One region of the Streptomyces sp. NPDC048211 genome, then DNA from elsewhere that is predicted to be linked to it. Evidence: riboswitches for the same ligand, from Rfam matches in the RefSeq annotation. Region 1 holds a riboswitch; the other holds the start of a gene.
What was found. A riboswitch is a leader RNA that binds a small molecule or an ion and turns the genes downstream of it on or off. The one in region 1 is predicted to bind thiamine pyrophosphate.
Positions count from the first base shown of each region.

Region 2: linked by a shared signal. The riboswitch ahead of ACGFZA_RS06460 (thiamine ABC transporter substrate binding subunit) and the one ahead of thiO (glycine oxidase ThiO) in region 1 are both predicted to bind thiamine pyrophosphate.

Region 1 is NZ_JBIDAD010000004.1:711,265-714,819, forward strand. Features, by position in the region: gene ACGFZA_RS19440 (thiazole synthase) at 1-728, opposite strand, end outside; gene thiS (sulfur carrier protein ThiS) at 732-974, opposite strand; gene thiO (glycine oxidase ThiO) at 971-2,152, opposite strand; TPP riboswitch at 2,150-2,262, opposite strand; gene ACGFZA_RS19455 (NAD(P)/FAD-dependent oxidoreductase) at 2,392-3,555, shown strand, end outside.
Region 2 is NZ_JBIDAD010000001.1:1,421,743-1,425,297, reverse strand. Features, by position in the region: gene ACGFZA_RS06465 (ABC transporter permease) at 1-330, opposite strand, end outside; gene ACGFZA_RS06460 (thiamine ABC transporter substrate binding subunit) at 417-1,520, opposite strand; TPP riboswitch at 1,601-1,717, opposite strand; gene rlmN (23S rRNA (adenine(2503)-C(2))-methyltransferase RlmN) at 1,759-2,865, opposite strand; gene ACGFZA_RS06450 (phosphatidate cytidylyltransferase) at 2,970-3,555, opposite strand, start outside.

The DNA of each region.
Region 1 (3,555 bases):
TGGCGGCGGGGGATCCGCCCCGCGCGGTACGCGAGCCGTCCGCCCGCCACCGCGTGCCGCATCGCGCCGGCCATGAGCTCGGGTTCCTGGGCCCTGGTCACCGCCGACGCCAGCATCACGGCCGCGCACCCCAGCTCCATGGCGAGGGCCGCGTCCGACGCCGTGCCGGCGCCCGCGTCCAGGATCACGGGTACCCGCGCCTGCTCGACGATCAGCTGGAAGTTGTGCGGATTGCGGATGCCCAGACCCGAGCCGATGGGGGAGCCGAGCGGCATGATCGCCGCACACCCCACGTCCTCCAGCTTGCGGGCCAGCACCGGGTCGTCGTTCGTGTACGGGAGCACGGTGAATCCGTCGTCCACCAGCGTCTCCGCGGCGTCCAGCAGCTCGATGGGGTCCGGCAGCAGGGTGCGCTCGTCCGCCACCACCTCCAGCTTGACCCAGTCGGTGCCGAGCGCCTCGCGGGCGAGCCGGGCGGTGAGGACGGCCTCGCCCGCCGTGAAGCAGCCGGCCGTGTTCGGGAGCACGCGGATGGAGAGCCGCTCCAGGACGGAGAGCACGGAGCCCTGCACGGTCGGGTCGAGGCGGCGCATCGCCACGGTCGTCAGCTCGGTGCCGGAGGCGGTCAGGGACCGTTCCAGTACGTCCAGGCTGGGAGCCCCGCCCGTCCCCATGATCAGCCGGGAGCCGAAGACGGTGCCGCCGAGCGAGAAGAGGTCGTCGGACATGGGTCAGCCCCCCTGGACCGCGGTGAGGACCTCGACCCGGTCGCCGTCGCTGAGTGCGGCGGCGGGCCACTGGCCGCGCGGTACGACGGTCTCGTTCAGGGCGGCCGCGACGCCCGAGGGAGCACTGGTCAGCGAGGCGACCAGGACGTCCAGGGTGGTGCCCGGCGCGACGGCGAGGGCCTCGCCGTTCACGGAGACGGAAAGGGGGACGGGGAGCGGGACGGACACGGGGGTGGGCTCGGTCATGCGGGCTGCTCCTGAGGTACGGGGGCGGCGGCGGGTGAGAAGCGGCCGGGGGAGAAGGGGCGGGCCACCTCGGGCAGCTCGCCGCCCGCCAGCAGCTGCGCCATGGCGTCCCCGGTGACGGGGGTGAGCAGCACCCCGTTGCGGTGGTGGCCGGTGGCGAGGTGGAGGCCGCGCAGCGCGGTGGGCCCGAGGAGCGGGGCGTTGTCGGGGGAGGCGGGGCGCAGACCGGCGCGCGTCTCGGTGAGCGGCAGCTCGGTGATGCCTGGCACCAGTTCGTGCGCGTCGCGCAGCAGCTCGTACACACCGCCCGCCGTGACGGTGGTGTCCCAGCCCATCTCCTCGCTGGTGGCGCCGATGACCAGTTCGCCGTTCTCGCGCGGTACGAGATAGACATGGCTGCCCCGGACCACCGCCCGCACGGTGCGGGAGAGGAAGGGGGCGTACGTGGTGGGCACGGTCAGCCGCAGCACCTGGCCCTTCACCGGGCGGACCGGGGGCAGGACGTGCGCCGGCATCCCCGGGAGCCGGCCGCTCAGGCTGCCCGCGGCGAGTACGACCTGATCGGCACCGGCCCGCGTCCCGTCGGCCAGAACCGCTCCGACGGCCCGGTCACCCGTGACCGAGAGCCGCTCGGCCCGTTGGCGGTGGAGGACGACCCCGGCCCGTTCGCACGCAGTCAGCAGCGCGGCGGCCAGCCGTCGCGGGTCGACCTGGTGGTCGCCGTCGACCCGCAGTCCGCCGCGTATGCACGGCGCGAGCATCGGCTCCAGGCGACGGCACTCCCGGCCGGTGAGCCACTCCGACTCCAGGCCGGAGCGGCGTTGCAGGGCGTGGAGTTCCCGCAGATGGGCGCGGTCGTCGGCATCGAGCGCGACGGCCAGGGTCCCGCACGCGCGAAAGCCGATGTCCCGTCCGCTCGCCTCCTCCAGCTCGGCCGCGAACGCCGGATAGCGCGCGGCGGAGGCGACGTTGAGACCGAGCAGCATCTCCTCGCCGTAGTGGAGTTCGGTGACGGCGGCCAGCATTCCGGCAGCGACCTGGGCCGCGCCGCCGCCCGGTTCGGGATCGACGACCGCGGTGGCCAGGCCGCGCTGTGCGGCCCGCCAGGCGATCACCAGGCCGATGATGCCGCCCCCGATGACGAGGACGTCGGACCCGTTCGTACGGTGCGTGCCCATGGGCGTCCAGCCCCTCCCTTCGCCGGCATGACCCGGATCAGGTTCGTACGGTCGGAGGCCGCCCAGCCTCCCTCTCAGCCCGGTACGCCCGGGCTCCCGCGAGTGATGTGCACGGCCACCCTAAACCTCCGGCCCCCGCCGCCTGCAAGGGAGTGGATGCCTGAGCGGGGAAGGCGATCAGGTGGGCGCATCATGGGAACCAGCTTCCTGACGGGTCGTCAGGTGTTTAAGGTGGACGGGTGGACGAGCAGACCGGACCAGAGCAGACAGAGCCGCGGCAGCGCCGCCGCGTCGTGATCGCCGGAGCGGGCATGGCGGGCGTGCAGACCGCGGTGGCGCTGCGCGAACAGGGCTTCACCGGCCCCGTCACGCTGATCGGCGCCGAACCGCACCAGCCCTACGACCGGCCCCCGCTGTCCAAGGCGGTCCTCCTCGGCAAGGCCGAGGGCTCGGCCTTCGACATCGACTTCGAGGCGCTGGACATCACCCTGCGGCTCGGCCTCGACGTGACCGCGGTGCGCGCCGCCGACCACGAGCTGGACACCCCGGACGGGCCCGTGCCCTACGACGTCCTGGTCGTCGCCACCGGCGCCGAGCCCCTGGTGCTGCCCGGCACCGAGGGCATCCCGGGCGTCCACCTCCTGCGCACGCTGGACGACGCCGCCCGGCTGCGGCCGGTGCTCGAACGGCAGCACGACGTCGTGGTCGTCGGCGCGGGCTGGATCGGCGCCGAGTTCGCCACCGCGGCGCGTGCGGCCGGCTGCGCCGTCACCGTCGTCGAAGCGGCCGAACGCCCGCTCGCCGGCGCTCTGCCCGCCGAGGTCGCCGCGCCCATGGCCGGCTGGTACGCCGAGATCGGCGCCGGACTCCTGACCGGTGCCCGGGTCGACCGGGTCGAATCGGGCCGCGTGGTGCTGGCGGACGGCCGCGCGATCCCGGCGGACGCGGTCGTGGTCGGCATCGGTGCCCGGCCCGCGACCGGCTGGCTGGCCGGATCGGGGATCGAGCTCGGCCCGGACGGATCGGTGACCGCCGACGCGTCGCTGCGCACCTCGCTGCCCGATGTGTACGCGGTCGGGGACTGCGCCTCGTTCCCCTCGGCCCGGTACGGCGAGCGGCTGCTCGTGCACCACTGGGACAACGCCCTCCAGGGGCCCCGGACCGTCGCGGCCGCCGTCATCGCTCCCGGGGGCGACGGACCGCCTCCGGCCTACGACCCCGTGCCCTACTTCTGGTCCGAGCAGTTCGGCCGCTTCGTGCAGTACGCGGGCCATCACACGGGCGCCGACACCCTGGTGTGGCGCGGCGACCCGGCCGAACCGGCGTGGACGGTGTGCTGGCTGCGTGCCGGAGCGCTCGTCGCCGTACTGGCGGTCGGCCGTCCGCGCGATCTGGCGCAGGGG
Region 2 (3,555 bases), on a different contig from region 1:
GCCCCGGCCCAGCAGCGCGAGGAACGCGGTGCCCACGACGACGGTCGGCAGGACGAACGGCACCGTGACGGCAGCCCGCAGCAGTTGCTTGCCGGGAAAGTCGAAGCGGGCGAAGACGTACGCGCCCGGCAGGGCGATCAGCAGGGTCAACACGGTCGAGGCGAGGGCCTGCCAGAGCGTGAACCAGAGGACGTGCTGGATGTCCGGCCGGCTCAGCACCTCGCCGATCCGCCCGAACTGCCAGACGCCGTCGGCCTTGAGCCCGCGTCCGACGATCGCCACGACGGGATAGGCGAAGAACACGGCGAAGAACGCCACGGGCACGGCCATCAGACCGAGCCGCACCGCGCCCCCGCGCAGCGTCCGGGCGCGCGCGGACTTCCCGCGCGCGCCCGGACCGCGTACGGGAGTCTTCGCTACTTCACTACGAGCGAGGACCATGACTGGACCCACTGCTCACGGTTCTTGGCGATCGTGTCCGGGGCGACGGTCGTCGGCTTGTCGACCGTGGCACCGAACTTCGTGAAGAGGTCCGGCACCTTCGCGCCCTCGGTGACCGGGCTGACGAACATGTTGAGCGGCATGTCCTCCTGGAACTTCTTGCTGATCAGGAAGTCCAGCAGGGCCTTGCCGCCGGCCTCGTTCTTCGCGCCGTCGAGCAGGCCCGCGAACTCGATCTGACGGAAGCACGTCCCCGTGGCGACGCCGGTCGGGGCGGTCTTCGGCTGCGGGTCCGCGTACAGCACCTCGACGGGCGGGCTGGAGGCGTAACTGACGACGAGCGGCCGGTCGGCCTTGGCCTTCTTGCCACCCGCGGAGCCGGAGAACTCCTCGTTGTACGCCTGCTCCCAGCCGTCGACGACCTTGACGCCGTTGTCCTTCAGCTTCTTCCAGTAGTCCTGGTAGCCGTCCTCGCCGTAGGTGGCGACGGTACCGAGGAGGAAGCCGAGGCCGGGCGAGGAGGTCGCCGCGTTCTCGGTGACGAGCAGGTTCTTGTACGCGGGCTTCGCCAGGTCGTCGAACGTCTTCGGCGGCGCGAGCTTCTTGTCGGCGAAGTACTTCTTGTCGTAGTTGATGCAGATGTCACCGGTGTCGACGGGGGTCACCCGGTGCTTCTCGGCATCCAGCTGCACGTCGGCGGCGACCTGGTCGATGCCCTTGGCGGCGTACGGCGTGAACAGGCCGTTGTCGAGGGCGCGCGAGAGCAGGGTGTTGTCGACGCCGAAGAACACGTCACCGCGGGGCGAACCCTTGGTGAGGATCTCCTGGTTGAGGGCGGCGCCGGCGTCCCCGCTCTTCAGCACCTTGACGGTGTAGCCGGTCTGCCGGGTGAACTCCTTCAGCACGTCCTTGGACGCGTTGAAGGAGTCATGGCTGACGAGGGTGACGGTCTTGGAGCCTGAGCCCTTGGTACCGCCGCTGCCGGCGGCCGAGTCGTCGGAGCTTCCGCAGCCCGCCAGCGCGGTCGCGCCGAGCGCCGCGGCGACGGCCGTCACCGCGATCTTCTTGGTGGTGCTCATGTGATTCCTCCTGGGGTGACCAGGAAGAGACGCGGCCCTGCCCGCGCCGGTGGAAACCGGAAGCGGGCAGGGCGCAACAGCTTGAGTAAGGTCCGAACTTCCTACCCGGAATGACCCGGGCGAGGTTCAGAGGGTCTGCGGCCAACCTGTCCTCGGTGCCGCACTCTCAGCGCTGTGGCGCTCCCCTGTCGGAATATGAAGTTGATTTCGAGCCCAGGCTACACGCCCGGTTTCGGCCTCACCGCTCGGATGCCGCCAGCTGTCCGCAGGCCCCGTCGATCTCCTGCCCACGGGTGTCCCGGACGGTCACCGGCACCCCGTGGGCGGCGATCGCCTCGACGAACGCCTTCTCGTCCTCGGGCCGCGAGGCGGTCCACTTCGAGCCGGGGGTGGGGTTCAGCGGGATCAGGTTGACGTGGACCCGCTTGCCCTTGAGGAGCCGGCCGAGCCGGTCGCCCCGCCAGGCCTGGTCGTTGATGTCGCGGATCAGCGCGTACTCGATGGAGATGCGGCGGCCGGACTTCTCCGCGTACTCCCACGCGGCGTCCAGCACCTCGCGCACCTTCCACCGGGTGTTGACCGGCACGAGGGTGTCGCGCAGCTCGTCGTCCGGGGCGTGCAGCGAGACAGCGAGACGGCACTTGAAGCCCTCGTCGGCGAAGCGGAGCATCGCGGGGACGAGGCCGACGGTGGAGACCGTGATCCCGCGCTGCGAGAGCCCGAGGCCGTCGGGCTCGGGGTCGGTCAGCCGGCGGATCGCTCCGACCACGCGGTTGTAGTTGGCGAGCGGCTCGCCCATACCCATGAAGACGATGTTGGAGAGCCGGGCCGGGCCGCCCGGGACCTCACCGTCGCGCAGCGCGCGCATGCCGTCCACGATCTGGTGGACGATCTCCGCGGTGGACAGGTTGCGGTCGAGACCGGCCTGCCCGGTGGCGCAGAACGGGCAGTTCATGCCGCAGCCGGCCTGCGAGGAGATACACATCGTGACGCGCTCGGGGTACCGCATCAGGACGGACTCGACCAGCGTCCCGTCGTGCAGCTTCCACAGCGTCTTACGGGTGGTGTCGTCGTCGCAGCTGATATGCCGGACCACGGACATCAGATCGGGGAACAGCGCCTCGGCGAGCTTGTCCCGCGATCCGGCGGGGATGTTGGTCCACTCCGACGGGTCGTGCGCGTACCGCGCGAAGTAGTGCTGCGAGAGCTGCTGCGCGCGGAAGGGCTTCTCGCCCGTCGCGGCGACGGCTTCCTTGCGCTCGGCGGGCGTGAGGTCGGCGAGGTGCCGCGGCGGCTTCTTGGCTCCGCGGGGCGCGACGAAAGTGAGTTCTCCGGGCTTAGGCATGGTTCTTCCAGTGTCGCAGACAGAACAGTGAGGGCCCGCCGCCCTGTGGACAACGGACCCTCACTCGTAAAAATGCAGGTCAGAAGGGGTGACCTGAGAACTTCTCAGCCGGAGCCGACGAAAATCACCATCAGCAGCCAGACGACCGGCGCCGTCGGCAGCAGGGAGTCCAGCCGGTCCATGATTCCGCCGTGCCCGGGCAGCAGCGTGCCCATGTCCTTGATGCCGAGGTCCCGCTTGATCATGGACTCGCCCAGGTCACCCAGGGTGGCGCTGGCGGCGACCGCGAGGCCGAGCAGCAGGCCCTGCCACCACGTGCCGTCGTCGATCAGGAACTGCATGCACAGCGCACCGGCCACCATCGCGAAGGCCACGGCTCCGAAGAGGCCCTCGCGGGTCTTCCCGGGGCTGATGCGCGGTGCAAGCTTGTGCTTGCCGAAGCGCCAGCCGACGGCGTACGCCCCCGTGTCGCTGACCACGGTCAGCAGCAGGAAGGTCAGAACCCGCTGCGGCCCGTCGTCGGCGGTCAGGAGCATGGCCACGAAGGTCGCCAGGAACGGCACGTAGAACGCGGCGAAGACGCCGGCCGTGACGTCCCTGAGGTAGTCCTCCGGTGGCTCGGTCATCCGCCAGACCAGTACCGCCAGAGCGGTCAGGGCCATGGCGATCCAGGCACCCTCCGCACCCCGC